One region of the Halomonas sp. KHS3 genome, then DNA from elsewhere that is predicted to be linked to it. Evidence: predicted binding sites of a transcription regulator. Region 1 holds the regulator's gene; each other region holds the start of a gene.

Region 1 (8,371 bases):
CCTCTTCGGGTACCAACAGGACAAACACCAGATCTACCGGGTCGCCGTCGATAGCGTCAAAATCGATCGCTTCAGCCAGTTTCAAAAATCCAGCGATAGGGGCGTTGCAGTGGGGGCTACGCGCATGAGGAATAGCCACGCCGTTACCAATACCCGTACTACCTAAGCGCTCGCGGCCGATTAAACGGCTAAACACTTCTTGGCTGTCCAGGCTGGGGATATTTTGGGCGATAAAGGTGCTGTAAAACTCCAGCACCCTTTTTTTGCTGCCCCCGGGGACGTCGAACAGAACGCGTTCCGGGGGGAGTATGGTTTCCAACGTCATTGAATTAACGCACACCGGCGCCTTGGGCGCGAGCTTGTGCTTTTTCCTTGTGTTTAACGAGTTGACGGTCGATTTTGTCCGCTAGTGCGTCGATAGCGGCGTACATATCACTGTCTAGGGCTTCCGCATGTAAGTCAGCACCTGCGGCGTGCAGCGTACAGGCGGCCTGCTGGCGCTCTTTCTCCACTGATAAGGTGACTTGCACCGTAGTTATATTGTCGTAATGGCGCTCTACACGCTCAAGCTTCTCGTTGACATAGTCACGCAAGGCGTCAGTCAGTTCTACGTGATGACCAGTGATATTTACTTGCATTGACGTGCTCCTTATCCATCGGACTGTACTTCGATTGTAACCCTTTTTGCCGCGTTGCAAAGCCCTTGTCGAGAGTTTCCCTGAAACGTTAACGAAGTTAGCGCAAACGACGCCGTTCACTGGAAGAGGGAATGCCCATGGCTTCACGGTATTTCGCCACCGTACGACGCGCCACTTGAATCCCTCCTTCGCCTAATAGCGTCACTAAGCGGCTGTCTGAAAGCGGCTTGCCGGGCGGCTCCTCTTGAATCAGTTTCTTGAGTCGTGCACGGATGGCGGTGCTGGAGTGGCTGTCGCCATCTTGACCGCTCACCTGGCTTGAGAAAAAGTATTTGAGTTCAAACACACCACGGGGTGTATGGATATATTTTTGCGTCGTTACCCGTGAAATAGTCGACTCGTGCATCTCCACGGCTTCGGCAATGTCGGCCAGTATCAGTGGTTTCATGGCTTCTTCGCCGTGCTCTAAAAAGCCAATCTGGCGGGTAATGATTTCGCGACCAACACGCAGCAGCGTATCGTTTCGGCTAGAGAGGCTCTTGATCAACCAGCGCGCTTCCTGCAAGTGCTCTTTGAGAAACTGGTTGTCATCGCTTTTATCCGCACGCTTAATCAAGCTGGCGTAGTCGGGCTGAATGCGCAGCCGTGGCAGGGCCTCGGGGTTGAGCTCTAAATGCCAGCCTTCATTATCGTGGCGGACGACTAGATCGGGGGTGACATAGCTGTCATCGGTGTCGCCGTAGGCGCTGCCTGGGCGTGGGTCTAGGCTGCGAATAAGCAGGATGACATCGGCCAGCTGTTCGTCGTCGAGCCCTAGACGGCGTTTCAGCAGACGCATATCGTCTTTGCCAAGCGCTTCGAGAAACTGCCGCACCAAGCGGCGGGCGGGAACCAGCAGTGGCGTATGATCGGGGAGAGCGGCGAGCTGCAGCATCAAGCATTCACGCAAGTCACGGGCAAATATGCCGGTCGGCTCAAACTGCTGGAGCTTGAGTAGAATGGTTTCCACTTCGCGCTGGCTTAGCCCGTCAATGCCCTGGGCACGAAGCCCTTCACGGATGTCGTTGAGCGGCTGGGTCAGGTAGCCGTTGGCGTCTAGCGCGTCGATTAAACTTTCCGCGACAAGCTGCTCGCGAGCGCTAAAATCGGTCATGGCGAGTTGCCACAGCAGGTGGCCATGAAGGCTCTGCCCGGCTGCCTGGCGCTCAAAGTCGGGGCCTTCGCTGCTGCCCCCCTGGCTTCCCATATCTTGATAGGTATCTGACCAGTCGCTATCTACCGAGAGCTCAGTAGGGATGCTCTCTGACCACTCTTCTTCCTTAGGCTCGCTGACAGCCTGTTCACTAAATTCATCTTCCTGCTCCAGCATGGGATTGGCATCGAGGGCCTGCTGAATTTCTTGACGAAGATCTAGCGTAGAGAGTTGCAGCAGCGCAATGGCCTGCTGCAACTGGGGCGTCATGGTCAGCTGTGTGCCGATACGCAGTTGGAGAGAAGCTTTCATGACCATCTGAGAACCACTCGTTAATCAGAATGCTCCACCCTAGTGCGAGTGAGTGCTTGGCGCAAGTGCAATAAGCATGCCATTGGTCGTAAAGTTGTTTTAAAGCGCTATTTAGGGGCGATTAAGGCAAAAACATTACAGGCGAAAATCGGCGCCCAAATACACATCCCTTACTTTTTGGTTGGTGAGAATCGAGGCGGGCGAGCCACTGGCGATGATTTGCCCATCGCCGACGATATAGGCGATATCGCAAATGTCTAGTGTTTCACGCACGTTGTGATCGGTGATCAGCACGCCGATATGGCGCTGTTTCAGTGCACGAATGATGGTTTTAATCTCACCTACCGAGATGGGGTCAACGCCCGCAAAAGGCTCATCGAGCAGAATAAAAGCGGGCTCTGTGGCTAGCGAGCGGGCTATTTCTACACGCCTGCGCTCGCCGCCCGAAAGGCTCATGCCCAGGTTGTCGCGAATATGGGTGATATGGAAGTCTTCGAGTAGCGCTTCCAGGCGCTGTTCGCGATCGCTGCGGTTAAGCTCTTTGCGGGTCTCGAGTATCGCCATAATATTCTCGGCAACCGAGAGTTTGCGGAAAATAGACGCCTCTTGAGGTAGATAGCCAATCCCCGCGGCTGCGCGCTCGTGCATGGGGGCGCGCGTTAAATCCACATCGTCGATACCCACCTTGCCAGCGTCGGATTTGACCAGCCCAACAATCATATAAAATGAGGTGGTTTTGCCCGCGCCGTTGGGGCCCAAAAGGCCAACGACACTGCCTTGGGATATCTCCAGATTGATGTCTTTGACCACTCGGCGGCGTTTGTAGCTTTTAGCCAGGTGGTGGGCATAAAGGGTTTTGATCGGCGCAGTGTCAGCAGTGGCCACAGCTAGGCTCCCTATTGTTCAGGCTGAAGGGTCATGCGTATGCGCTGGGGCTCGCTGCCATCAACGTCAGAGCGCGCTTGAATCACTTCTCGGTCAATAAAATACTCAAGGCGACCGCCACTAAAGGTGTCCTCTTGCTGGGTCAGTTCGGCTTGGTCGATCAGCTCTACGCGACGCTCGGCGACGTGATAAATAATCCGCCGCGCCCAGCCTTCCGTGGGGCCTTCTTGCCCTTCGCCTTGATGGCGCAAGTAGGCGCGCTCACCGGTAGCGGTGGCTGTCGAGAGTTCGCCCGCGTCGTTGCGTTCGATCTCTACCCGCTCGCCGCGCAGTTGCATTTCGCCTTGGCGAATGTCCACATCCCCAGTATAAACAGCTGTGCCTGCCCGCTGATCAAGATCTAAACGGTCGGCTTCCACTTCCACTGGGGCCTGGGAAGATGAGTTGGTTTGGGCTAACACTGATAAAGGTATCGCTAAACCGAACAGTGCAGTGTAGAGCAGGGCTGGGGAAATCATGGCTTTCATGGCGGTTCCTATTAGCGTTGTGTGGCCGGGGGGTGCGTGCCGCGCACATTATCCGTTAAGCGAACCTGGCTGGTGTTAAGCCAAACGTCCATACGTGAAGCGCTCATTTGCTGCGGCGGTTGCTGCATCAATACCGGTGTGTCACTCCAGGCATGCTGCTCGAGGCCATCATAGTGCAGTAGCTCGGTATCTAGCTGCCAGCCTTCATCTGGTGCAAACAGTCGAGCCGAACCTGACAGCAGCAGGGCTTGGGTAGCGGTGTTGAGCGTGCCTACATCGGCGCTGGCCAGCCACTGACGGTTTTCGCTGTCATACAGTACTGCCTCGGGCTCTTCCGTCCAGGTTTCGCTGCGCTGCGGGGTATGGATAAGGCGCGGTGTTTTTAGCGACTGCATGACACTGCCGTTATCCCCGAATAGGGTAATCTCGGCATTTTCCAGCACGTGGCCAGGTTCCTGAGCCTGTGCTTCGGGATCGATGCTGGTGTCTTGAGGCCCGCGGGGGTCAAGCCATACCAGCAGAATCCCCAGCGCGATGACTAGCCCGGCTAACCAGAGGCGTACTTTAAAGCGTTTAAACATTTACGTGCGGCCGTGCAGATAGGTGTCGAGCACCGCGCCCCAGTGTCCTTGAGATTCAAGCAGCGTATCGCAGATCTCACGTACGGCACCGTGGCCACCCAGGCGTTCGGTAGTCCAGTCGGCGTGGGTATGCATATAGTCCGGCGCGTTTGGCACGGTAATGCCGACGCCGCAACGTTTGATAGCCGCTAGGTCGGGTAGGTCGTCGCCACAATAAGCCACCTGCTCTAGTTCAATATCGAGGCGCTGGCAGAGCCCGCGCAGTGTGGCCAGCTTGTCTTCACAGCCTTGGTGAACATGGTCAATGCCGAGTGCCGCCGCGCGTTGGCTAACCATGGGGGAGTCGCGCCCGGTAATCAACGCGACATGTACGCCCACGCGTTTGAGAAGCTTTAGCCCGTGGCCATCCTGGGTGTGGAATGCTTTGATTTCGATACCATCGGCCTGAAAGTAGAGGCGCCCATCGGTAAGGACGCCGTCAACATCCAGTGCTAGCAGGCGTACACGGCGGAGTTGGTCGAGTAGCGAGGCAGGTAGGGTCATAGAACCTCCATATCAATCAGTTCGTAAAGCAGGTCGTGTTGGCGCCGCTGGGTTAAATAACGCCGCTGGCGAGCAGGTCGTGCATATGTAGAGCCCCAATTGGGCGCTGTTGTTCATCAACCACCGCTAGCGCGGTAATACGGCTTTCTTCCATGATGCGTACCGCTTCGGCCGCCAGGATATCGGGGCCTATGCGCTTGCCCGGCCGGGTCATGACATCATCAACGCGCACGTCGCGCAGATTATGGAATTGATCCAGCGTGCGGCGTAGATCGCCATCGGTGTAGACCCCCGCTAATCGTCCTTCGCTATCCACTACGCAGGTAAAGCCAAGCCCTTGCCGGGTAATTTCGAGTAATGCGTCGCGCAGCGGGCTGCCCAATGCGACTTGGGGCAGGCGTGCGCCGTCGTGCATGAGGTCTCTAACGCGTAGCAGTAAGCGCTTGCCCAAACTGCCGCCGGGGTGGGAGAGGGCAAAATCTTCAGCGGTAAAGCCGCGTGCTTCCAGTAACGCAACCGCCAGTGCATCACCCAGGGCGAGGGCAGCGGTGGTGGAACTGGTGGGGGCTAGATCGAGCGGGCAAGCCTCACGCTCGACGCCACTGTTTAGGTGCGCATCAGCGTGCTTGGCAAGCGTGGAGTGGGGCCGCCCCGTCATGCTGACCAGCGGTGTGCCCAGGCGTTTAAGCAGTGGTAGCAGAGCAGTGACTTCGGCAGTTTCGCCCGAGTTAGAGAGCGCCAACACTACATCTGCGCGGGTAATCATGCCTAGATCGCCATGGCTGGCTTCGCCGGGGTGAACGAAAAAAGCCGGCGTGCCGGTACTGGCAAGTGTCGCCGCTAGCTTGCCAGCAATATGCCCCGACTTGCCCATACCGGTCACCACTACACGACCTTGGCAGGCGAGAATTAGCTCACAGGCGCGATCAAAGCTTTCGTCTAGCTTAGCCTGAAGGCCTCCAATCGCTGCCTGCTCGATTTGTAGCGTACGCAGTGCGCTTTCACGTAGTAGGCTGGAGGGGGCGATAGGCTGGCGCATAGCGTTTTCTCTTAACAAATGAAAATATAAAAGTAGTAACCGGTAAGAATAACATCTCGACACCTCTAATAGGCAGTAATTGAGGCGACTCCCTGGGGGGCATACCCGCATCACCAGGGCCGAGAGCAGGTTTAGGCGAGGGTAAGCAAGCCTTTGCAACTTTGATAACCCTGAACAATAGGAAAGCCCATTCGTGCAGTAATGCCTTGTAGCGTTATAGTACAATGTTCGATAATGTTTTAGAAACGCTGTTTTCTAATTGCGATAGCCGCAAGTAGGGTATGCTATACAGCTTTAGTCGCGCCTCGTTAAGAGTCAACTGATCCATGACAGATGCACCCTTTATAGAAATTGAAGAGCTTTACTTTTCGCGTGGTGATCACGAAATTTTCCGTGGTGTGAATATGACCATACCGCGGGGTAAAGTAACCGCGATCATGGGGCCAAGTGGTACCGGTAAAACCACGCTACTGAAGCTGATCGGCGGCCAGCTAACCCCGGAGAGTGGTCGAATACTCATTGATGGGCAGAATGTTCATAAACTGTCCCGGAAGGCGCTATTCACGCTACGCAAGCGGATGGGAATGCTGTTTCAGAGTGGTGCGCTGTTTTCTGATTTGGATGTGTTTGAAAACGTTGCCTTTCCGCTGCGGGTGCATACGGATTTACCCGATACTATGGTGCGTGACCTGGTGTTGCTCAAGCTACAGGCGGTCGGCCTGCGTGGAGCGCGACACTTAACGCCTGCGGAGCTGTCCGGAGGGATGGCGCGCCGGGTCGCATTGGCTCGTGCGGTGGCGCTGGATCCAGAACTGATTTTGTATGATGAGCCGTTTGTTGGTCAGGATCCCATCTCTATGGGCGTGTTGGTGCAGCTAATCAAGCGCCTTAATCAAGCGCTGCAGCTAACCTCGGTGGTGGTCTCCCATGATATCAAGGAGACCTTGAGCATTGCGGACTATCTCTATCTGATCGCCGATGGCCAGGTGGTAGCCCATGGCACACCGCAAACCCTGGACACAAATCAAGATCCCCGGGTTAGCCAGTTTATTCATGGCGAACCTGATGGGCCGGTACCATTTCACTACCCCGCTGAGGCGTTTTATCGCGATATTCTGGGCGGGGCTCCGGTTAAATAGAACCGCTAGAGTGGGTGACATAAGGCGCTTAAATGCACCAAAGCAGGGTAAATAAAGGGCAGAGTTAATGCAGTCAAAGTTCTCTAATAGCGCCGCACGTGTTACACGGCTGGGGCGCCGAGGGTGCGACTTAATGGAAGCATTGGGTCGAGCGGGCGTGTTTCTATTCCAGTCGGTGGTCGGCGTGCCTTCCCGGGAAGGCTGGCGATTATGGTTGCACCAGATGCACTTTGTGGGCGTGCTTTCGTTAGCCATTGTATTGGTGTCGGGGCTGTTTATCGGCATGGTGCTGGCACTGCAGGGCTATACCATTTTGGTCGATTTCGGGGCTGAGCAGGCGCTGGGACAAATGGTGGCACTGTCGCTATTGAGGGAGTTAGCCCCAGTGGTGGCAGCACTACTGTTTGCTGGCCGGGCGGGATCTGCGCTCACCGCCGAGATCGGTTTAATGAAAGCGACAGAGCAGCTCACCAGCATGGAGATGATCGGTGTTGACCCACTGCGCCGCGTGGTGGCGCCACGCCTATGGGCAGGCTTTGTGTCACTGCCTATTTTAACGGTTGGGTTTAGTGTCGTGGGCATCTGGGGCGGCTACTTGGTGGGCGTGGAGTGGCTAGGCGTCTTCGAGGGCTCTTACTGGAGCAACATGCAGGCCAATGTAGCCTTTATCAGTGATATCGGTAACGGCATGATCAAAAGCGCCGTATTTGCTTTGGTGGTGACCTGGATCGCGGTATTTCAAGGTTATGATTTGGTGCCCACTTCTGAAGGTATTTCCCGCGCTACTACGCGCACGGTGGTGTATTCGTCGCTTGCAGTATTGGGGCTTGATTTTGTGTTGACCGCCATTATGTTTGGCGGCCTTTAATGGCTGGAGCAGTTTCATGAAACGCAGTAAAACCATGGAGTTCGGTGTGGGCCTGTTTATGGTGGCGGGCATTCTGGGGCTGGTGTTCCTCGGCCTACGTGTGAGTGGACTGACGCTCTCAGCGCCCACGCAGTCGTTTCAGTTAGAGGCCAACTTCGCCAATATTGGCAGTTTAAAACCCCGTGCCAGGGTCACCATGGCGGGTGTGACAGTGGGGCGGGTAGAAGCCATTGAACTGGATACGCAGTGGTTCGATGCGCGGGTCGTTCTTAGCCTGGATAGCGAACTTGAGGGTCAGCTCTCCAAAGACTCGATTGCCTCGATCCTGACCGCAGGCTTATTAGGTGAGCAGTACATTGGCCTTAGCGTGGGCGGCGACCCTGAAATGTTGGAGGATGGCGATACGATTCGTGACACCCAGTCGGCGCTGGTGTTGGAAGAACTTATCCAGCAGTTTGTGTCCAATATGGCAACTAACTAGTGTTTCAAACGGCAGGCACTAATCCAGTGTAATAACGGGCCCAGTGCAATACCGGGTGGGGAGATGATGGTTATGAATGGAGTGAACTTGATGATGGGTCGTTGGTTATTGGTGGTAATGATGATGGCGGCGTTAATGGTGCCACTGCAGTCACAGGCGCAGTCTC
Region 2 (8,371 bases), on a different contig from region 1:
GTGTGTAGCCTTCGCCGCTGGGAATGGCCGCGGTATCGTCGCCGTTGGGATGCCAGCCATCGGGCAGTGCTGTCAGGTTGGGAGCGATCCGCGCGATATCGGCCTTATGGGCAAGACCACTATAATCGTGCACTTTCTGGAGCAGTTCTGTTAGGTCGAGTCGTTGCTTTTGGCTCATGATGCTTGTCTCAGTGCGGGGGCTGAAAGGATCTTAAGCAGCCCAGGCGCCAGCTCAGCGAGAGGTTGGCGTTGACGCCCAGGCACAACAAAGCCGCTAAGAGGAGAGTGGCAAGGGGGGTAGTGGGTAAGGTCGGCCTCCATGACGACATGAGGTCGATCAAGGATTAACTCCTCTCCAATGCTTCGCCAGTGCAACTGTTGGAAAAGAGCCTCATTCTGGGCCTGTACCCGGGCCAAAAAGCGTTGGCAGCCCAATGCATGAGCGCTGGAGACGGCCAGCCGAATCAGCGTGGAGCCTAGGCGGCCTTGGGCGCGGAAGGCTGGGTCAACAGCAAGACGCGAACCATGCCAGAGTCCAGGTTCTGATTCGTGAATACGCACTGTCCCCACCACTTGCTCATACCATCCTCCTGTGCACCCTAAAGCGACGAGTAGGTGGGCTGATTCATCGATGGCATCTCGGTCGTCCTGATCAAATATTGCCTGCTCATCGCAGAAAACGCGCCGCCGCAATGCCAGTGCTTCATCGGTTTCCCAAGGCAGGCTCACCCACTTGATCCGGTAGTTGGAATAGGCCGAATAGGCGTCGGATGTTGACATCATCGGGCACTCCTCTATTAAGCGTTTCGCGTGCTGTTAGCGCTCGTACTCAGACAACGTTGAACAGGCACCGCAACGCCCGCAGCCCGCTTTGATATCGCTAGAGCGCAGCGCTGCGAGCTTGAGACGTCTGCCCAACGGCGCCAGGATCGACTCCATAAAGTCGGCGCTGGGCGGCTTATGATCTTCTAATGGCGTGCCGTTAATCGGCACGAACGGCACTACAAAGGGATAAACGCCGATTTCGATTAGGTGTTGGCAGGTTTCCAGAATGGCCTCGCGGGTATCCCCGAGCCCGGCAAGAATATAAGTGCTGACTTGCCCGCGGCCAAAGACGTCAACAGCATCGCGAAACGCCTGCATATACTCTTCGATGCCAACCTCGGCCTTGCCTGGCATTAGCGTTTTTCTTAGCGAAGGTGTGACCACTTCGAGATGCATGCCCAGGCTGTCAATGCCAGCTTCCTTCATGCGGACATACCAAACGGGATCCTTCGGTGGTTCGCACTGCCCTTGCAGCGGAAGATCCACGGCCGCTTTGATGGCCCTGGCACTTTCGCAAAGGACGCTGGCTCCTCGGTCAGACGTGGCTGGCGTTCCGGTAGTCATGACCATATGTTTGACACCGTCGAGCTCGACAGCGGCCTTAGCCACCTCGGCCAGTTGGTCTGGGGACTTATGCGCAATGGTGCGCCCGGCTTGGAGTGATTGACCAATCGAGCAGAATTTGCAGGCTTTGCGCCTGCTCTCATAGCGGATGCATGTTTGCAGTACCGTCGTGGCCAGTACATCGCGGCTATGCAAGGTGGCGATATGCGTGTAGGGGACGCCGTCAGCGGTTTGCAGGTCGTAGAAGTGGGGCGTATCTGCAAAGGTAATATCGGCCATAGGAATCGTGTTTTCAGTCAGCCTATGCCCTTCATCACCTGACACTACGCTAAACGGTGAACGCCATGCCGACTGGGTATAGACGGGCACCATCATAGTGATTCCATCGATGGTTATTGCCTGATGGTCAGAAGGGCCAGCGCCGCCCCGTCGGCTGACATGCTCTTGTGATGCATCCTGCAGGCGTACGCCATGGGTTTGAAGTTCGGTGAACAAGCGTGAGCGATCGGCGAGCTTACTCATCTTCATCTCCTTGGGCATTATGGCCCTGAGCGGAAGTGGCCAGTGGCTGGAAGCAGTGGGCGGGCATATCGTTAATGGCTAAGCTCAACAGTTCAGGGCGCGCATAGTGGCCCACCGAATCCATCATTCGCTTACGCTTGGTAATCAGGGCGAAATCCAGGTCGGCAATGACGATGCCTTCTCCTTTGCGCAGCGGCTCGGCCAAGTGCTTACCTTCTGGCGAGATAATGGCGGTGTTACAGCCATCACGCAGAGCACGTTGTAGCGTGGTGTCGGGGGTAATGGATTCGATTTGGGAGTCGGTTAGCCAGCCGGTGGCGTTAACCACGAAACAGCCCGCTTCAAGGGCGTGATGACGGATGGTTACCTCAATTTGATCCGCAAAGACTGGGCCGACCAGCGAGCCAGGAAACTGGCTGCAGTGGATCTGCTCGTGCTGGGTCATCAGGGCATAACGTGCCAACGGATTGTAGTGCTCCCAGCAGGCCAGGGCGCCAACACGGCCCACGGCGCTATCCACCACCTTCAAGCCCGAGGCATCGCCCTGGCCCCAAATCATGCGTTCGTGGTAGGTCGGCGTGAGCTTGCGGCGTTTCAGCAACAGACGCCCGTCGCTATCAAAGATCAGTTGAGTATTGTAGAGGGTGCCATGATCACGCTCATTAACGCCAAGCACGACGACGATGCCCAGGGTGCGAGCGCGCTCAGCGACAGCATCAGTGATTGGGCCTGGTACCACCACGGCCTGTTCATACAGCCGTAAGTGCTCGGCGCCACAGGCCACGGCGGGGTAGACAAATGAAAAGTACGGATAGTAGGGAACGAAGGTTTCGGGGAACACGATCAGCTCAGCCCCCTTGCTGGCCGCTTCGTCGATGGCATCCAGTACCTTGACCAGCGTGCCGCCAACACTCTCAAGATCGGGAGAAAGCTGAGCGGCAGCGGCCCGCACTATGGTGGTTTCTGTCATGTTTGCTTGTGCCATGGCCGCTGCTCCCCTTAGACCGTCCAGGTATCGATGATCAGTGCATCGTCGCGCACGTGAAGCAGCTTAAGGTCAAGCACATCCAGTGGATTGATCGCGCGGATGCCCTCAATGAGTGACGGTTCGCCATGACCATAGAGTGCTTGAAGAGCAAAGCGGCAGGCGTAGACCTTGCCTCCCTCGGCCATAAACTTGGTCAACTGATTGTTGAAGTTCATGTGGCCGGGAAACGCTTCATCGCCCAGGGTGGGGAAGCCCCGCTGTACGCCCAAAGTGACCCCGGGGCCATACAGTAAGATGGAGGTTTCAAAGCCTTTACGCAGCAAGCGCGTTGCTTGCAGCATATTCACGAAGCCGATCGACCCCTCAAAGGCAACCGTATGAAAAGTTACCAGGGCTTTTTCGCCTGGTTTCGCTTTTACGTCTTCAAAAACCTTCTCTTCGTAGTCGACCAGAAAATCGCCTTTCTTGTTGAGTGGTTGCGTCACTGTAGGCATGTCTAAGCTCCGTTTATTGCGAGTGGGAGAGTCGTTAACCGCCGTGCTTACACAAGCGGTACGATCAATACGGAGCAATCGACGTGCCAATTGATATGCTTATTGATCCAATCAATTGTCGATCATGTAGGTCGCTCTAAGCCTAAAAATTGACCAAATTTTTAGGCTAAAAAAATAATAAAAGGCTAATGTTTCAAAAAAACTGTGTTTTTCACCTTATTTGTGCAATAAAAGTGTGTTTTGCACCATTAAGTACATATGCAATCAATTTTTTATTTGTGCAATCTTTAGCCCATCAGTGATAAGTTTTGGTCGATAAGAAGAGTAGGTAACAATGTTTATTTAACGACGGGGAAGATATGCATACATCTGAGCTGGAACGCTGGCGAAAACGTTTAGACAAGGAGGTCAGCCAGCCAGCTTATCGTCTGGTCGCTGAATTGATTGCTGAAGATATCGGTAGTGGTCGGCTGCAGCCCCGCGAGCGACTGCCCCCGCTGAGAGAACTGGCGGGGGCTTTGAGTATCAATTACACGACGGCGGCGCGTGCCTATAACGAAGCTAAGCTGCGAGGCTTGATTGACTCGCATCCGGGCTCGGGCACTTTTATTAAAGGTAAGGCAGTGTCAGTGAAGCCGAGCAGTGGTTATGAGATGACCATGAACCTAATGATTGAGCCCGCGATACCGACGTTGATTGAACGAGTACGCGATAGCGCTATCTCGGTGTTGGCCCAGCGTGATCTTTACTCACTGCTGCGTTATCAAACCTTTGGTGGCAGCCATCATGACCGTGTGGCTGCGCTCCAATGGCTGGATCGGCGGCTGGACAACACGACACTGGAACAGGTCTTGATATGCCCCGGTATTCACAGCGGCCTGGTTGGGCTACTGATGCAGTTGGTAGCCCCAGGTCAACTAATTTGTGTCGAAAGCCTGGTCTACCCCGGCCTAAAGGCTATTGCGGCCCAGCTCGGGCTGACCCTGCATTCATTGGAGCGTGACTCCGATGGCCCTCTTGTTCGCTCCTTCGAGGATATCTGTAAGCAGGGTCAAGTGGCCGTTTTGTACATTAATCCCACCATCCAAAACCCCACGACGACGACTATTCCCTTGGGGCGTCGTGAAGCTTTGGCCGATGTTGCCTTGCGCTATAGCATCCCGATTATTGAAGATGATGCTTACACCATGCTCAGCGAAGAGAAGATCGTCCCTATTGCTAACTTGGCCCCTGAGCTCACTTACTATCTGACGGGGACTGCCAAGTGTTTTGGCCCCGGTTTGCGATCAGGATTCCTACACGCCCCCACCAAGCGACAGGCGCAGAGAACCGCTGGGGCGCTTCGAGCCACCTCGGTGATGTCCAGCCCGCTGATTGACGCCCTGGTCACTGAGTGGATAACCGATGGGACGGCAGATGCCATGCTTAAAGCGATCCGTATCGAGGCCATTGCCCGCCTTGAAATAGCCGAGAAGATTCTGGGACGTCAGCGCATCGTGTCTGCCAAAGGTGCTTTCCACCTATGGCTCAAGCTGCCCAAGCACTCTGGCTGGAACCCTTCAGAGCTGGCGGTGCAATTACGTTCACATGGCGTTAGTGCGGTTGCCAGCGCTGCTTTTAGTACCGACAACCATCCCCCTGAAGCTCTGCGCTTGTGCTTCGGTGGTCAACTGACAAGAGAGGACTGGGAGGAAAGGCTGCATTATGTGGCGGATATCATCGACCAACCTGCCTATCTGTCATCTCTGACGATGTAACCTTGGTCAACTGTCCTAGTGACGGTTTGGTATTGATTAGCCAGACGAATAGCAAAAGTGGTTTAACGCCCATTATCTTCGGCGATGAATGACAGGAGTCCTCATCTCCCTGGTTTAATGCACGCTGTGGGGCACTACCACGGTGTGGGAATTTGCGATCCGTAGTCTGATCCGGCTTTTTTGAGGCTTTCTGAGCCTGTACTTGTCAGCTGTGCGCAGGCATAGTCTTTAAGTTAGTTTGAACGCTAACAAAGCTGTTTTTCGCCTAGCAGGTTCGGTTTTGTTTAGGAGGTGTCTGTTAATATGTTGATATACATTGTCTTTTTTATGATTTTTGTGGGTGTGACCGTTGCTTTATATCAGGTATACGAAATTCATTACAATATAAACGTCGGCAATGATAAGAAGTTGTCGAAGGCCGATAAAAACCGCTTAAAAACGCTTTCTGACCAAGCTAAAACCGCTCAACAAAACCATGCGTGGGCAGATTTCGATCAAGTGGCGGCCAATGCCTTGGGTGCTGAATTCAATCGGGATATCGCCTTGGCAGCGTTTTCTGAAGAGGAGGCAGGCAGCTATGCAATCCCCTTACTGCGGCGTAAAAAAAGATTGAGCTTTAACGGCGTTAGAGAAGGTGCAGAGCGACAGCGCATAGAAGTACGCCATTTACCGTTTTGGAAAACAACGCTGCCACATATCAATATACGAGCAGCGTTGATTGCCCTGGTGATTGTTAATTGTTTCCTGGTTCAGCTATTAGCGGCCATGACTGTCTACACGATTAGCTATCCGATATCGACTCCTTTTCTGGCCTGGCTTAACGACCCCCTGATCATCATGCTGGTTATTTATGCCTTTATCTTTATGTCGCTGCTTGTTTCAAAGTTTGATAGGTATATGCACGACCTTTATCAACTTGGAAAGCTGTTTAAGAAAAAAGCTGTTTAGGCATCGGTGCAGCGCGCAATCTCATTAGCCAGCTGTTCCAGTAGCGCATCGTAAAGACCAGCATCCAGCGTCAGACCCACGCCCAAGGGATCCATGACGCCGATATAAGCCGACGTATCCCCAAACACGTTATGGACCATCTGCGGATTGAACTGAGGTTCACTGAAAACGCACTGGATATTTTCGTCATTCACCAGCGTTTGCAGTTCCTCAATACGTGCCGGGCTGGGTGACGATGCGTCGCCGATGGAAATAGCCCCGGCCGCTTGGACGTTAAAGGCCTCCTCGAAATACTGGTAAGCATCATGGAAAACAATAAAGCGGGTGTCGGCGCTGTTGGCCAAACGATCCTGAATATGTTCCTGAAGGCTGGTTAAGTCCTCTTTCCCTTGGGCGGCGTTGTCGCGATAGTACGCTGCGTTATCAGGGTCGATCTCACTTAACTGCTCGGCGATGGCATCCAGCCAACGGCGGGCATTGACAGGATCCAGCCAGGCATGGGGGTTCATGCCGGTATGGCTGTGATTATGACCGTGGTGTTCATGATCGCCATGATCATGATCATGCTCATGATGGTCGTGGTCGTGGTCGTGGTCGTGGTCGTGGTCGTGGTCGTGGTCGTGGTCGTGGTCGTGGTCGTGGTCGTGGTCATGATCATGGTGCCCGTGACCGTGTTCATCCCCATCGTTGAGCGCAAAGGTCGCGCCTTCGCGGTATTCCAATGTGGTGATGCCAGGCACATCCATTAGCTCAAGGTGGCGTGCATCACCCGCCAGGCTGTCGATGGCGCCGGATAGCCAGGGCGTCAGCGCGTCGCTTACCCATACCACCAGGTCCGCATCATCGAGGGATTGTGCTTCAGAAGGGCGTAGCGAATAACCATGCGGCGAAGCACCGGGCTGAATAAACAGCTCAGGATCGCCGCGCTCCCCCATCACCTTAGCGACAAGCGAATACACCGGCGGAATATCCACCGCCACATGCGGCACTTCTGCGGCGGCAACCAGCGGGAAAGCCGCTAATAGCGGCCAAGACAAACGAGCTAAACGGTTATTCATCAGGGTTCTCCTCATCATCAACTATGGCTTTTCTGGGTTCGAACATAGGCATCGACACTCGCCTATGCGATATAGACATGTTATAACATAACAAATACAGAAAAGACGACCTTCAATTATGCGGCTTGCTCAGCCTCCTGATCACGATGCGATTCTGAACGTTCGCCAACTGAACGTTCGTTTCGGCGGACAGCATATCCTCGAGAACATCAATCTCGATTTATATCGGCAACAGGTGGTGACCCTGATTGGCCCTAATGGCTCGGGGAAATCCACACTAGTGAAAACGCTGATCGGTGCGGTAACGCCCACCACCGGCCAGGTGACCATCGCCCCGCAGCAGCGCATCGGTTATGTGCCCCAGCGGCTTCACCTGGATCCTACCTTGCCCATGACGGTCAAGCGTTTTATCAACTTGCCCCGTCGCCACCCCCATCGCAGTGTGCAAAAGGCGCTGGAAGATGCCGGCGCCGAGGCATTGATCAAGGCGGCAATGAGCGAGCTATCGGGCGGCCAGTTCCAACGCGTGCTGTTAGCCCGGGCGCTGCTGGCAAAACCCGATATTCTGATTCTCGATGAAGCGACACAAGGGCTTGATCACCGAGGTACCGCTGAGTTCTACCAGCATATCGAAAGCGTGCGCCGCAGCTACGGCTGCGCTGTACTGATGGTCAGTCACGACCTCCACGTCGTGATGCGTACCGCCGATCATGTGCTGTGCCTGAATCGTGTTATCTGTTGCGAGGGCAAGCCCGAGCAGGTGGCCTCATCGCCGGACTATCAGGCGCTGTTTGGCGATCAGACCGCCCAGACCTTAGCCTTCTACCGCCACCATCAGCATGAGGAGGCCGCCAATGCTGGATGATTTTATGTGGCGGGCGATGATCGCCGGTGTATTAGTGGCCATGGCCGCCGCCCCGTTGGGGTGTTTCGTGGTGTGGCGGCGTATGGCCTACTTCGGCGATGCGACCGCCCACGCCGCCATTCTGGGCGTGGCGTTAGCGCTGTTATTGGACGTCTCCATCTTCTTAGGCGTACTGACGGTCGCCCTTGTGATGGCAAGCTGTGTGTCAATGCTCAGTGGGCGTGGCTATGCCATGGATACCTTGCTCGGGGTAATGGCGCACTCGGCTCTGGCCATCGGCCTGGTCGCCGTGTCGTTTCTGGCCGGCGTACGCATCGACCTGAGTGCCTATCTGTTTGGCGATATTCTGG
Region 3 (5,963 bases), 330 kb from region 1:
TCGAGCAAATAACAAGCCGCCCCGACTGCCAAGTGCCTGGGGCAGACGAAGCGCGAGAGCCTTTCGGTGTTCTTCTGTCTGGGCAGCAAGACGAGGTTGATTTTACCAGCGCCACCGGGGTCTTGCGCTTAGGCGACGGGGCAACGCTGGAAGGCGTCTACATTAACCGTGTGTTACCCCCAATGGGTGGTGACCCACGGCCCTGGTATCAACTGGTTTTTAACTAATAGTTTTAACTAATAGTTGACTAGGGCGTTTGCGGATACCAGACCCAGCGCTCTACTGCCCCCATTAATCCTTCAAAACGGAACCCTAGCTGCTGGTAAAGCTGTTTGGCATAAACATTAAATGGATCGACGGAGAGGGAAACGGGGCTCATAACTTGAGCCCCTGCTGACTGGACTGCCCTAAGAACAACAGCCCCATAACCCTTGTTACGTGCCCCCTTGATCAGCGCGAGGTCGAGAATATGCACTTCATTAGCACCGAAATCCACCGTCACACGGCCGATCCGCTCACCCTGTTTCTCGACAATATAATACAAGGCATTGGGGTAGGCGGTTCCATAACCGATTGCTTGGGCCTTAACCTGCATCTCAAGCAGCGCCTCAATCATGTCTTGATCAGCCAGCGCTAGTTGCAGGTCTTGCCGGATATCTCGATAAAGCGCTTCAAGAAAAAGATGATCTGAATCTCTAGAGGGCCGAAGTTGCAACCCATCGTTTAAGTGCCCGCCAATACCTGCCATTCGTTTGCCATTGCCCAAGGGTATAAGTTGATTGAATCGCCCACCACTACAAGATAAGCGTGAGCTTGTCAAAAATTGTGAGTGCTCACCAACCCCCTTGGCCCTCTAACAAGCTTCGGGTGTTGTTATTGAGTGGTAAGCGGAAATCGGCGCTGCCGAGTACCATGGCATCACCTGCTCGCACGACCCTAGCACTTACATAGACGTAGTCCTGGCCCTGTGCATAGGTGCCCATTAAAATTGAACGGGCGTTGTGCTGAGCGGTTAAACGCTGAACTTGCCGTGATAGAATCAATTCCCCCACGCTCTCTTCGATAAACATGCTGTCGCGCATTTTGACTTCGCGTACCTGCATACCCTGGCGGGCCAGTGCGGAGGCCATAATTTCAGAGCTAATACGCCCCAGTGTGGATGACTGGCTTAGATTGTCGATGCTCACAAAAGTGGCGGCAATCATGGGGCTATAGCGCGTGAGCTCTGGATTGCTGGCAACCATCTGCTCGGCAGCGGCATGAACCAATTCAGAGAGATCGGGTTCCGGTTCGGCGGGCGTATTGTTAGCATTGCCCAGCGCGCTGCAACCAGCCAGTAACAGTAGCGTTATGCCCATGGTCATCCCACGGGTAGCATGGCCGATAGAGCGAGCGCGCCAAGTAGTGAAAAGTGTCATCAGCATGAAATTACCACGTATCAGTAAGGGAAACGGAGGGTGTGGTAGGTGCCTGAGGCACGCGATGGGGGGCATATTGACGACGGTCACCGGCATTGATGTAGTAAATGTTGGACGAAGAGTAGAGAATTCGTTCGCCATCGATAATTTGCGTGGTCACGATGATCTCTTCGTCACCGGTGTATGTCCAACTACCGCTGGTGGTATCGGCAAGCATGCCGGCGGGGATTAATCCCAGCGCAGGTTCGCTCCACTGATTAAACGGAATCGTGGCTACCGCAATGCCCGCGGTGAGTGCGGTAAAAGCGCCAACCGGTGGGCGGATAAAGCCGCGGTCACGGTGCTCGACAACTTCGACGTCGATAGTGATATTGGCGCTGTTTGCAGTGGGGGCGGTGGTAAGGTTAGCGCCCCGTGACACCAGTTCGCTGGTCAGCAGTGCGCGAAAGCCACGCCCAAATTCACCGCCACTGTAGGCGTGCAGTGCTTCGCTATCTGACTCGCTGATGTGTAAATCGCGATTGCGGACGCGCTCGCGTTGTAAAATGCTGGTAGCTTCATGGCGGGCCAGCACATCCCAGTGGTGAGCTGCCTGCATACGTTGCTGTTCGGTATAGGGGTAGGTAGTGGCGATCGGCGCTTGAGATGTATTGGCATAAAAGCAGCCGCTAAGCATTAAGCTTGCCAGCCCCAAACTAACAGGACGTATGAAATAGGGTAATGGAAATAATCGGGGACGGGTGCGCACCTGCTGGTTCCTTTTTCGCTACAAAACGGCTTTTGATAGACTATGTGCTTTGCTTAGTTTGCCATGCCTAATTCGACGTATCTAATTCATCATACCTAGCAAGATCGGCCACGAGGTTAAAAACTTGAATGAGCGATAATGCCAATGCTTGAAGATCACCGCGGCGGTCCGCGCCATGATTCGCTGATGTCGGCCTATCATGAAAGTGATAGCGGTAGCGGTTGGATGATCAGTTATCTCGATATCATGACCTTGTTGGTGGCTCTGTTCGTGGTCATTATCGCCGCTGCAGGGCCGGTTATTCCTCAATTGAACCAGAAGGATAGTGTGAGCGAGGACGCGGGCACATCCTCGCCTACTTTGGGAGTCCCCCTGCCTGAAGCATTGGCCCAGGTAAGCCATAAGCGTGAGAGTGTCGCCCGGTGGAGCAGTGCAGGATTGAACCCCATGGCGATTAGTGCGGCACTTGGCGTGGCAGGGCTGCCCAAGCTGGCCGATCTTCCTCGACGAGTCAGCTTCGGTGTTCCACCGCTTTTGGCAGCACCATTGCCGCCTGCTGAGCCGGTTATTTCTTTACCAAAACTACTGATGCCCGCGGGCAGCGATGATTTTACATCGCCCTTAGCTGACTACATGGTGGTGCTAACCGACCACCCCCCGGCAAATGTACAAGCGGTGAGCGATGAGTCAGTAGCGGGGGCGACTGCGCTAAATCAGGCGCTTTCGGAACGCGTTGAAGAGTCTACCTATTTGCCCGACCTGGAGGGTGTTGAAGTATCGCGGGTGGCTGAGGGGATTAGCCTGCGTGTACAGGATCAACTGCTGTTTCCCTCTGCCACGGCTGAGCTAACCAACGATGGGTCGTCACTAGTGAGCAGTTTGCTCGAGACTATTCAGCGCTACGATGGCGAAGTGTGGGTGGAGGGCCATTCGGACAGCCAGACCATTAGCACCGAGGAGTTCTCATCTAACTGGGCGCTGTCGAGTGCTCGTGCCATTGCCATTGTGGAAGCGCTGGAAGCGGCGGGCGTGGATGCTGAACGCCTTCGCGCAGTCGGCTTGGCAGCAACAAAACCGCTAGAGAGCAACGCCACCGCGGAAGGGCGTGCACGTAATCGGCGGGTTGAGGTGGTGATTCATGTGGAGTAAGGGGCAGTTAATAGAGGAGTAAATAGCTGCTCAGCTATAAGGAAAATGTCATTGCGAGAAGCGCAGCGACGCGGCAATCTGATTTGTCAGTGATAGCTAACCCCGAGATTGCTTCTCTATGTTTGCAATGACGGCAACATGATCGCCACGCTTCGCTCGCGATGACATAAGAGGGGCAATGACATAGAAAAAAGCCCGCCGGGGGAGGCGGGCATTAAAGGGCTTGGCTCACTGCAGTCCACTGGCATCAGGTGAGGGGGTGTACAGGATTGCCAGTGGGTACAATATCAGTATAGCTATTTATTAAGCGTTGCCAAGTGCGGTAAAGCTTTTTTTACTTTTTATCATCTTAGTTATCGCTAATGCTTATTCTGAAAGGGGCTGTACAAAGCGCACCGATCTGCTTCATGCACTTTTGTGGTGCGTTTTAACTGCCTCTTTTTGGTGCTTGCAAGTACTCTGATTTATTTATCCCGTCAAATGCCACGTAACCCTCTGTTGAATAGACACTTCTCTGTTTTGGCTTATTAATTGCTATGCTTTACGTAGCAATTAATAGCTGGTCATAGTAGTTAATAGCTGGCCATAGCTATTTAGGCGTTCTAGACATGACGTCTTAACGAAGCGTTAAGGCCGAAGAGAGGTAGTGCTATGCCTGAACCCGCTCGTCTTTCAGCGTCAACCCCTTCGGTTGATCCGGCTCTGCAGCCGCGGCTTGTCTTGACCGATTTAGATGGCTCACTGCTCGACCATCACAGTTATGACTTCAGCCCTGCTGCTCCCTGGCTTGCCCGCTTAAAGCAAATGGGGGTGCCGGTGGTTCCGGTGACCAGTAAAACCCGTGCCGAACTGATACCGCTGCGCGAAGCGCTGGGCCTCACGGCAACCCCATTTATTGCTGAAAATGGTGCGGTTATTGGTCTCCCCCCTGGCTGGTGTCATGCACGCTTAGACCGTCCAGGCAGTGGCCGTGATGGTGTCGTTATCAAACATCCTGGTGTGGATATTGGCTTTATACGTGCCCGATTAAAGGTGTGGCGTGAACGCTTGGATATTCGCTTTACCCGCATGGGAGAGATGAGCGTAGCTGAGGTGATGGAGCTTACCGGGCTCGACGCAGTTCGCGCCCGGGATGCTCGGCAGCGGGAAGGTAGCGAACCGTTGTTGTGGGAAGACTCGGCCGTGGCCCTTGAGACGTTTCGCGCCGCTTTAGAGGGGGATGGCTTACAGCTTACTCAAGGTGGGCGCTTTTGGCATGTAATGGGGCGCTCCGCCGATAAGGGCAATGCCGTCGAGTGGCTGGTTAAACGCTTCACGGCATTAAGAGGGCGAATGCCTCTTTCATTGGGTTTGGGAGATGGGCCAAACGATATCACTATGCTCGAAGCAGTGGATCAAGCGGTCGTGATACGAGGTTGTCACGACTTAGCCGTAGAACCCCGCAACGCTTCGCTCTATCGCACGGATGCCACAGGGCCAACCGGCTGGTCTGAGGGAGTGGCCTACTGGTGGGGGCGAGATGACCGCCGTTTAGCGACGGCGGAAAAGGGCGATGCCGCTGTCCTTTGAGTACAGTTATTTGAGTCCAGTTATTTGAGTCCAGTTCTATGAATCCAGGGAGGTAAGTGAATGAGTGACTTTCATCAAAACGGAATTATTACCGACTTTCACAACCTTACCCGGCGCTCGGTGGAGGCGCTTGAACAAGAGCTGTGCCAGTTTGCTCGACGACGTCCAATGGGGCTGATTCTACCGTCGCTGTTTTCGGAGCTGGAAGGGCCAGCGCTGTCGGCGATCGTCGATGAGCTGGTTAAAGTCCCTTATCTCAACGAGATTGTCATTGGCCTGGATAGAGCCGATCGCGAGCAATTTTTATATGCTCGGGAGTTTTTCTCACGCCTGCCGCAACACACGCGCATCTTATGGAACGATGGCCCACGGCTGCGCGCCCTGGATGCGGAGCTGGAAGAGCACGGTTTAGGCGCTTTAGAGCCTGGGAAAGGGCGCAATGTATGGTATTGCGCAGGCTATATGCTGTCGTCAGGGCGCTCGACGGTGGTAGGGCTTCACGACTGCGATATTTTGACCTATGAGCGTGGGCTGCTTGCGCGCTTGATGTATCCGGTGGCGCACCCCAATTTCAATTACAGCTTCTGCAAAGGTTATTACCCCCGTATTGCCGAGGGTAAACTGAATGGGCGCGTCTCACGGCTGTTAGTCACACCGCTGCTGCGGGCGCTTAAAACTGTCTGTGGGCCGATGCCCTACCTTGATTACCTGGATAGCTTTCGCTACCCACTGTCAGGTGAGTTTGCGATGCGCAGCGAAGTGCTTGAGGGGATTCGTATGCCTGCGGATTGGGGGCTGGAAATTGGCGTTTTGTCGGAGTTACAACGCAACTACTCCCTGCGCCAGCTCTGCCAGGTAGATATTGCCGATGCCTACGACCACAAGCATCAGCCGGTTAGCGAAGATGATCCTGATAGCGGCTTAAACCGCATGAGCCTGGATATTTCAAAAGCGCTCTATCGCAAACTAGCCACCCAGGGGGTTACCTTTAGCAGCGAAGACTTCCGCACGCTTAAAGCTACCTACTACCGCTTTGCGCTGGATTTGATCGAAGCCTACGACCACGATGCGACGATGAA
Region 4 (8,371 bases), 500 kb from region 1:
ACCGCGTGCTAATCAAGCTGGCGTCTACCTGGGAAGGCATTCGCGCCGCCGAGGTGCTTGAACGCGAAGGTATTCAGTGCAACCTGACGCTGCTGTTCAGCGATGCCCAGGCCCAGGCCTGTTTTGATGCCGGGGTGTTTCTGATTTCACCCTTCGTAGGCCGCGTGACCGATTGGTACAAAAAAGAGACCGGCAACGACTACACGTCGGAAAACGACCCAGGCGTTCAGTTCGTGCAAGGCGTTTGCCAACGTGCCAACCAGGGTGGTTACGACACCGTGGTAATGGGCGCAAGCTTCCGTAATACCGGGCAGGTACTTGCATTGGCAGGCTGCCCACGGCTGACCATTTCGCCTGCATTATTGGAAGAGCTGGATGCCACCGAAGGCAGCGTTGCTGCGCAAATCCAAGCGGGTGAAGGCAGTGGCAAGCCTACCGAGCCATTGAACGAAGCCGCTTTCCGCTGGGGCCACAATCAAGATGCCATGGCCAACGACAAGCTGGCCGATGGCATCCGCCGCTTCCACGACGACCAGCTTGAGTTAGAGAGCCTGATCGATAAGCGGTTAGGCTGAAATATAAGCTAGCCCATAGCTTAAGCGCGTCGGGGTTAGGGGCCCCCTAACCCCGACGCCGTTATACATTCGGGTACAGGGAGAAAGCCTTATGGATGCCACCCTGAGCCAACTGTTGGAATCTATCGAATTAACCCCCGTCGGCGGTTTGCAGTCGCTCAGTGGGGGTGACATTGCTGCTGTATACCGCCTGGAGACCCGTCAGGGGCAGGTGGTGATTAAACACGACGATACGGCGCGGCTGCGTGGCGAAGCCGAAGGGCTGCGTGCGTTGCGTGGTGCCTGTTCATCGCTGGTAGTGCCAGAGGTGTTAGGTTTGGCAGAAGGCTGGCTGATCATTGAGTCATTGGACACCGTGCCCGCTGGGCAGAAGAGCGAAGCAGCGCTTGGTGAAGGGCTGCGCGGTTTGCACAGCGTGATTGGCGATGCCCACGGCTGGCATCAGGATAACGCTTGTGGGCGCACACCCCAGCCGAATGCCCCGCTCAGCGATGGTCGAGCTTTCCAGCGCGAGCGCCGCTTGCTCCCACTGTGTGAGGCGTGCCACCAGCGTGGGCTATTGGACAGCGAGCTGCGTGGCCGTATCGAACGCTTGGCCCACGATTTGGAACGCTGGCTGCCCGATGCGCCGCCCAGCTTGCTGCACGGTGATTTGTGGTCAGGGAATGTGCTCTTCACTACAAAAGGGCCGGCGATCATCGATCCGGCAGTGTATCGCCACTACCCGGAAGTGGACGTGGCGATGCTGACGCTATTTGGCTCGCCGGGAGAGGCATTTTTTGACGCCTACTGGAACGGCGACGCCCCGACCAGCTGGCCGAGGCGTGAAGCTCTGTTTCAGCTTTACCCACTGTTGAATCACCTGGTGCTGTTCGGTGCCGGCTATCGTTCTGCGGTTGAACGCTGCGTGGCGAGGCTTGAGTCCTTCGCCTGACTTACCAAAACTTACGTTTTACCAAGATTTATAGGGCAAAAACTTACCATTCAAGGTTAATAGTACCCGGTCGCCTTTGGGATCTTCGATTTTGTCGACCTCCATGGTGAAATCGATGGCGCTCATAATGCCGTCGCCAAATTTCTCCTGCACCACGTCTTTTAGGGTCTCACCGTACACACCGACAACTTCATAGAGGCGGTAGATAAATGGATCCTGGGGGATCGCTTCATCCCAGGCTTTAATGGGAAAGGCCACTAAAGCCTCTGCCGCATCGCTCTCCACGCCCAGGGTGTCACACAGCTTAGCGGCAACCTCTTGGCTGGCGCTGTTCATGCCGTAGCAGGTGGAAGCCACCCATACCGGCGACATGCCTACCGCTTTGCCAATATCTTCCCAGCTCATTTTTTTACGCGCTTTGGCGGCGAGCAGGGTGTGACGCATTTCGAGTTTATCCATTAGGGTTTCTCCTATACAGTGGGGACGAGTAACGCCCTTTTCTTTGGCCTAGGCTGTGATCAAGACAGCACTTTTTTGGGCTGAGTACGCACGTGGGTGGTATAGAGAACCAAGCCAACCAGGGTTAGGCCGCCTACCAGATTACCCAGTACCGTGGGGATTTCGTTCCACATAATGTATTGATACAGCGTGAAGTCAGCGCCCAGCATGAGGCCAATCGGGAACAGAAACATGTTGACCACTGAGTGCTCAAAACCAAGGTAGAAGAAAACAATAATCGGCATCCACATGGCCATGATTTTGCCGGAAACCGTTGTGGAGATGGCGGCACCTACCACGCCCATAGAGACCATCCAGTTGCAGAACATGCCTCTCAGAAAGAGCACAATCCAACCGGCAAGCCCCGCCTCCTGATAACCCACCGTGCGGCTTTCACCAACGGCCATCATCGTTTGGCCGACAGCGTTGATCTCCTCGGTGCCGCCCATGGTGAAATTCAGGTAGCCGAAGGTGGCGATAAATAGGGCGCCCCCAAGGTTGCCGAGCCCTACCAGTGCCCAGCACTTCAGCATGCGCGGCAGTGTCACACCGGGTCTTTTGTCGAGCCATGCAATTGGCACCAACATAAAAACCCCGGTGAGCAGGTCATAGCCCATCAGGTAGAGCATCACAAAGCCCACGGGGAAGAGCAGTGCCCCAATCAAAAAGTGGCCGGTTTGCGTCGCGATGGTGATGGCAAAAATAACCGCCAACGCCAGGGTCGCTCCCGCCATAAAGGCGCGGATAAGCGTATCCCGGGTGCCCATATAGACTTTTGACTCACCCTGATCCACCAACTTGGTGACAAATTCACTGGGCATTAGATAAGACATAAATATGTCTCCTGTGTCATTTCGGTTAATTAACGCCTAACCCAAGAGTTTTAGTGTTCCCTGATAGGAGCAATAAATAGGAGCAATAAAACCGATGGCTGCGCCGTCCTGGTGCAAAAGAGATTAAGCGTGTGGCGCTATCGCACTATCCACCCATCCGTTGCTATTTGTGTGCCAACTCGCGCATATTATTTATAATATTTTGTTTTTAATGGATTAATTTGTTTTTTAGAGGATGTTTTTGGAGCGTTTAAGGTGTTACGAAATATCGTAAATTACGATATTTCGTTGTTTTAGTGACGAAATGTCGTAACTGGCGCGGTAATTGAATGGTGATGGGACAATTCATTTGAGACCGACACTAATGGATGAGCCTGAAAGTCATCACGCTTTTGCGTTGATGGGTGGCTTTTCGCCCCTGTCGATGATTTTGGTCGACCCGTTTGCCGACCAGCTGATCTCTGCGAATCATGCCGCTTGCGCGATGCTCAATATTGATGAAGCAATGCCTTTGGAGGCACCGTTTAGCCATCGCTTGGGTGCTTCGCTGCCACTATGGGTGAGCTTCACCGATGAAGCGCTAACACACAAAGCGGCCTGGTCGGATGACCTGGTGATGTTAGATATGCTGCGCCAGCCGTATCGAGTTGAGGTTTATGCTCGGCGTATCGACGACTCTTCACAGCTGTTGCTGACGCTTATAGACCGCAATAAAGCTGAGCAGCGGCGAGCAAAAGCGGAATTAGGCCGCCAGCACCGCCAGGGTGAGGTGGGTTGGCAGCGGGTCGAGCAGGTATTCGAGCGGATTGAAAAGCAGAACCAACTGATTCTTGGCGCAGCGGGCGAGGGGATTTACGGGCTGGATGCCGAAGGCAAAACAACCTTCGTTAATCCTGCCGCCGAGCGAATTCTGGGCTGGAGTACCGAGGATATGGTGGGCCACGACGCTCACCTGATGTTCCACCACACCCACGCCGATGGCAGTCACTTCCCGGTGCAGCAGTGCCCTATTCACGCCTCGTTTAGCGACGGTCAGGTACATCACGTCGATAACGAGGTGTTCTGGCACAAAAATGGTGAGGCAATTCCCGTTGAGTACACGAGTACACCGATTTTTGAAATGGGGCGTTTGGTCGGCGCGGTGGTGCTGTTTCGTGATATTCGTGAGCGCAAGCGTGCTGAGCAGCAGTTGCGTGATGCCCTTGCTGAGGTGGAGTCACTCAAGCAGCGCCTCGAACTGGAAAATGAGTACCTCCAGGAAGAGATAAAAGCGGAGCTAAACCATCGCGATATTGTCGGCAATAGTCCGGCAGTGGCCAAGCTGATTCAGCAGATTGAGCTGGTTGCGCCCACCAGCGCCAACGTGTTGATTAGCGGCGAGTCGGGCACCGGTAAAGAGCTGATTGCCCGCGCCATCCATGCGGGGAGTACGCGCAGTGATCGACCGCTGATCCGCGTGAACTGTGCGGCTATTCCCCGTGATCTGTTTGAGAGTGAGTTTTTTGGCCATGTAAAAGGGGCCTTTACCGGCGCGGTGCAGGATCGCCCAGGGCGTTTTGAGCTTGCCCACGGCGGCACGTTATTTTTGGATGAAGTTGGTGAAATCCCCCTGGAGCTGCAGAGTAAGCTGTTGCGGGTGCTGCAGGATCAGCAGTTTGAGCGCGTAGGCGATAACCGTACCCGCGAAGTGGATGTGCGGGTGATTGCCGCCACCAATCGCGAACTGCGCGACATGATTGAGGCAGGCCACTTTCGTGAAGACCTCTACTTTCGACTCAATGTGTTTCCTATTGACTCGGTACCACTGCGCAAGCGGATTGAGGATGTGCCGCTTCTGGCGCGGCACTTTTTACAGCGTGCCTGCCTGAAATTTAATAAGCCGGGAGTGCGCATTCCCCCCGCCCAGTTGGAGATTCTGCAGCGCTACCCATGGCCAGGCAACATTCGTGAACTGGAAAACATCATTGAGCGCCAAGTCATCGTGACCCAGGATCGACGCTTAATGTTTGATGACCTGCTATCGGGAGAGCCGTCGCGCTCGATGGGGCGTGCTCAACCAATGCCGACGTTGCGCCACACCGGCGGAGAGCAAAGTAAAGCAACGCTGCTGACTGAGCAGGCGCTGAGCCAACGTCGGCGGGCGAGCACGATTGCCGCTCTGGAACAGGCGAGAGGTAAAATTTCTGGGACCGGGGGCGCGGCAGAACTGCTTGGTATTAAACCCACTACGCTGGCCTCGCGGCTAACTAAATGGGGTATCGATGCGCGGGAATTTCGTAAAAGAGCGCCGCATTAATCGCCAAACCACCATGCTTTGGACTAAGGTAAGTTGGATGCGACTTGACAACAGGCTGCACACATATTTATAGATTGTTCAAGGCTAGCATACATACATGAATGTAACTATAATGCTCATCTTTCTGAATGGCTTAACGTGCGAGTGGCTTAATTTTCTGCAGGACAAGCAGGTTGAGAGACTAAGCGCGTTTACCATCTGACGCTGATACCTAGAGGCAATCCCATGCGACTGGCACACTGGGCAGTCAATGCCCCTTTACGACCCCTACTGTTAGCGGTATTTACTGCTTCTTTTGTATTGCCTGCTCAAGCCGCCGACCTCATCACGATTACCCGTGATGCGTTGGATAATAACGCTGAGCTTGCTTCGGCGCGCTCGGAGTATTTGGGTGTTGAAGCAGGCAGAGACGTTGCCCGCGGTGGGTTACTCCCCCAAATTAACGCCTCGGGCACCGTGGCGCATAACGAGCAATATGAAAGTCAGGGTTCATCCCGAGCGGGAACAGGGGCTGGAACGGGTAATGTGAGCGCTGGTGATGACCGTTACAACACCGTAGCGCTCACCCTCGAAGCCACCCAAGCGCTTTATGATGAGGTCACGCGCCGCCAAGTCACTCAGGCCGAGCGGCAGATTGACCAGCAGGTATACCTGCTGGCAGCTACCGAACAGCAGCTATTAATTGACGTGGCCAGCGCCTATTTTGATATTTTGCGGGCTTATGAAGTCCTCGAAGCGCGTTTTGCCCAAGAGCGAGCCATTGGCCGTCAGCTTGAACAGGCAGGCGAACAGTTTGAGGTCGGTTTGATTGCGATTACCGAAGTCGAAGAGGCCCGGGCTACCTTTGACCAGTCCCGTGCTGATCGCATTGCCGCAGAGAGTAATCTGCAGGTGGCATTTGAGGCACTAGAGCAGCTGACCGGCCAGCGCTACGCCAGTATTGAAGCGTTGGGCGACAGTATGCCAATCGCCCTCCCGGAACCCAGCAACCGCGACTACTGGGTAGAGCAAGCCATTGAGCGCAATCCTCAGGTATTGGCGCAACAGGCGGGGATTGAGGTATCACGCAGCGGTGTGGAAATTGCCCGTGCGGGTCGTTTGCCCACCCTTTCAGCCTTTGGCAACTATCAGTATGGCGACAGTGATATTGATAACACCACTGGAAATGACTCCTCTAGCCAAGTAGGCATACGCGCTAATTTACCCGTCTACACCGGCGGCAGTACCAGCGCCAGCATCCGCCAGGGGACTTATCAACTTGAAAGCAGCCAGTATGATTTCGAGTCCCAGCGTCGTTCGTCAATTCAACAGGTTCGCTCTCTGTACACTCAAGTCAGCAACGATGTGGAAACTGTCGAGGCTCGCGAGCAGGCCATTGTATCCAACCAAAGTGCGCTGGAAGCGACGCGCGCCGGTTACGAAGTCGGCACCCGTAACATCGTGGACGTTTTGAACGCTGAGCAGAATTTGTATAACGCCATCGCCAACTACGCCGAGGCTCGCTACGACTATGTCGTTAACCTGCTCTCACTGCGTCAGCAGGCCGGGCGCCTGGATGTAGACGCCATTGAAGAAGTCAATGCGTGGTTAACCGGCGATGAGGTGAATTTCACCTTGCCCGAAAGCGGTGGCAACGACCGCTATGAGTCCGCGCTCAACATCGGTGCACCGCCCCAACCTGGCACGTAATGGCTTGTCGGTTGGAAGTGATTCAGGTGCGCATGTGCTATCGGTCACCTTAAAAAAGATATATGGGAATGCAACGTATGAAGAAGATGATTCACTCACGCCGAGCGAGTCTGGTGACGCTAGTAGCTGCGCTGGCACTTTCAGCCTGCGGTCAAGAACAAGCCGAGGCGCCTCAACAGGGTGCCCAGCAAGAAGCTCCACCTCATAAGGTCGAAGTGGCCGAAATGGTGCGTCAAGATATACCGTTGGATAAGTCGTACCCCTCACTGCTACGCAGTGATGATGAAGTCACTTTGGTGGCCCGAGTCAATGGGTTTCTGGAGGAACGCCACTTTGAACCCGGCCAGTTGGTGGAGGAGGGGGATCGTCTTTACACCATCGAGCCCGATCTTTACCAGGCCACGGTCAATCAGCGTGAAGCCGATTTACAGAGCGCTCGTGCCGAGCTTGCCCGCGCCCAGCGTGATGCCCAGCGTTTCGAGCAGTTATTAAGCCAAAACTCAGTGAGTCGCCAGCAGTATGATCAGGCGTTGGCCGACCAACGAGTAGCTCAGGCGAGCGTCGCCCAAGCAGAAGCCGCTTTGACCAGTGCCAACCTGGATTTAGGCTATTCCCAGGTGACGGCTCCTGTCTCAGGCATGATCGGTTTGAGCCAAGTTAACGTGGGCAATTTGGTGACTTCGGGTACGGAGCTGGCTACGATCACCCCGCTGGATCCGCTGGAAGTTCGTTTCCAACTGCCTCAGCGGGATGCCTTTGAGCTGCGTCGTCAGTTGAGTGACGGCGGTGATACGTCGGATATTCGTGCGCGGTTGAGCATTCCTGGCGTGAGTGGCGGCAGCGATTCCGAATTAGAAGGGCATTTGGACTTCCTGGGCTCTCGAGTCGATAGCGGCACCAGTACCGTGCAGGCATCCGCAACCTTCGAAAACCCTGAGGCGACCGTACTGCCCGGCCAATTTGTACGTGTACGCATCGAGGGCCTGAAGCGTTTTGATGTGATGGCAGTCCCGGAAATTGCCGTTACCCAAGGGCTAATGGGCCCGCAAGTGTTTGTCCTGGATGACGAGGACAAAGCCCGCGAAAGGACTGTTTCATTGGGCGAAGTGGCTGGCCCATGGCAGTTGATTCGTGAGGGGCTTGAGCCGGGGGAGCGTGTAGTGGTCGGCGACCCCGCTGGTTTAGAGCCGGGTATGGTGATTGATCCTCAGCCGTTTGCTGGTAACGCTGAGGACATCGTTGAAGATGTGGAGCAAGAAGAGGCCCAACAGCAGTCTGAAGCGGCAGAGACAATGGAAGAGGGGGCAGGTGATGACCAGCCCGCTGAAGGAGAAGAGGGTGCGCAATAATGAACTTCTCTAACTTCTTCATCAGCCGCCCGATATTTGCCACGGTATTGGCGATTATCGTGACGTTGGTGGGCGTGATGTCCATGCGTATTCTACCGATTGAGCAGTACCCCAGCGTGGTGCCGCCGACGGTATCGGTGCAAGCGCAGTTCCCTGGGGCGGACGCTGAAACCGTTGCGCAAACGGTGGCGGCTCCC

The links. Region 1 encodes sigma-54, which starts transcription at its own class of promoters, with help from an activator protein. Its sites were predicted from a motif close to TGGCACNNNNNTTGCTNT; they were not measured.
Region 2: a site for sigma-54 is predicted at 3,465-3,482, ahead of RO22_RS18495 (MSMEG_0572/Sll0783 family nitrogen starvation response protein). Genes of this name have one in related genera too.
Region 3: a site for sigma-54 is predicted at 3,836-3,853, ahead of RO22_RS06955 (HAD-IIB family hydrolase). Genes of this name have one in related genera too.
Region 4: a site for sigma-54 is predicted at 3,000-3,017, ahead of RO22_RS06175 (formate/nitrite transporter family protein). Genes of this name have one in related genera too.

What each region holds. Positions count from the first base shown of each region.
Region 1 covers NZ_JWHY01000002.1:1,371,613-1,379,983, forward strand. Annotated here, with positions in the region: gene RO22_RS08325 (PTS sugar transporter subunit IIA) at 1-325, opposite strand, end outside; gene hpf (ribosome hibernation-promoting factor, HPF/YfiA family) at 330-638, opposite strand; gene RO22_RS08335 (RNA polymerase factor sigma-54) at 736-2,148, opposite strand; gene lptB (LPS export ABC transporter ATP-binding protein) at 2,278-3,027, opposite strand; gene lptA (lipopolysaccharide transport periplasmic protein LptA) at 3,039-3,554, opposite strand; gene lptC (LPS export ABC transporter periplasmic protein LptC) at 3,566-4,135, opposite strand; gene RO22_RS08355 (KdsC family phosphatase) at 4,136-4,678, opposite strand; gene RO22_RS08360 (KpsF/GutQ family sugar-phosphate isomerase) at 4,731-5,717, opposite strand; gene RO22_RS08365 (ATP-binding cassette domain-containing protein) at 6,044-6,856, shown strand; gene mlaE (lipid asymmetry maintenance ABC transporter permease subunit MlaE) at 6,924-7,724, shown strand; gene mlaD (outer membrane lipid asymmetry maintenance protein MlaD) at 7,741-8,205, shown strand; gene RO22_RS08380 (phospholipid-binding protein MlaC) at 8,296-8,371, shown strand, end outside.
Region 2 covers NZ_JWHY01000009.1:47,885-56,255, reverse strand. Annotated here, with positions in the region: gene RO22_RS18515 (sll0787 family AIR synthase-like protein) at 1-178, opposite strand, end outside; gene RO22_RS18510 (MSMEG_0567/Sll0786 family nitrogen starvation N-acetyltransferase) at 175-783, opposite strand; gene RO22_RS18505 (MSMEG_0568 family radical SAM protein) at 817-1,911, opposite strand; gene RO22_RS18500 (Nit6803 family nitrilase) at 1,904-2,896, opposite strand; gene RO22_RS18495 (MSMEG_0572/Sll0783 family nitrogen starvation response protein) at 2,911-3,393, opposite strand; gene RO22_RS18490 (PLP-dependent aminotransferase family protein) at 3,753-5,150, shown strand; gene RO22_RS18485 (hypothetical protein) at 5,454-6,098, shown strand; gene RO22_RS18480 (zinc ABC transporter substrate-binding protein) at 6,095-7,156, opposite strand; gene RO22_RS18475 (metal ABC transporter ATP-binding protein) at 7,275-8,021, shown strand; gene RO22_RS18470 (metal ABC transporter permease) at 8,011-8,371, shown strand, end outside.
Region 3 covers NZ_JWHY01000002.1:1,047,764-1,053,726, forward strand. Annotated here, with positions in the region: gene RO22_RS06930 (DUF6916 family protein) at 1-227, shown strand, start outside; gene RO22_RS06935 (GNAT family N-acetyltransferase) at 248-748, opposite strand; gene RO22_RS06940 (FlgO family outer membrane protein) at 834-1,364, opposite strand; gene RO22_RS06945 (hypothetical protein) at 1,429-2,094, opposite strand; gene RO22_RS06950 (OmpA family protein) at 2,305-3,315, shown strand; gene RO22_RS06955 (HAD-IIB family hydrolase) at 3,967-4,884, shown strand; gene RO22_RS06960 (glycosyl transferase) at 4,945-5,963, shown strand, end outside.
Region 4 covers NZ_JWHY01000002.1:870,900-879,270, forward strand. Annotated here, with positions in the region: gene tal (transaldolase) at 1-575, shown strand, start outside; gene RO22_RS06165 (fructosamine kinase family protein) at 667-1,509, shown strand; gene cynS (cyanase) at 1,528-1,968, opposite strand; gene RO22_RS06175 (formate/nitrite transporter family protein) at 2,028-2,840, opposite strand; gene RO22_RS06180 (sigma 54-interacting transcriptional regulator) at 3,205-5,136, shown strand; gene RO22_RS06185 (TolC family outer membrane protein) at 5,362-6,825, shown strand; gene RO22_RS06190 (efflux RND transporter periplasmic adaptor subunit) at 6,903-8,174, shown strand; gene RO22_RS06195 (efflux RND transporter permease subunit) at 8,174-8,371, shown strand, end outside.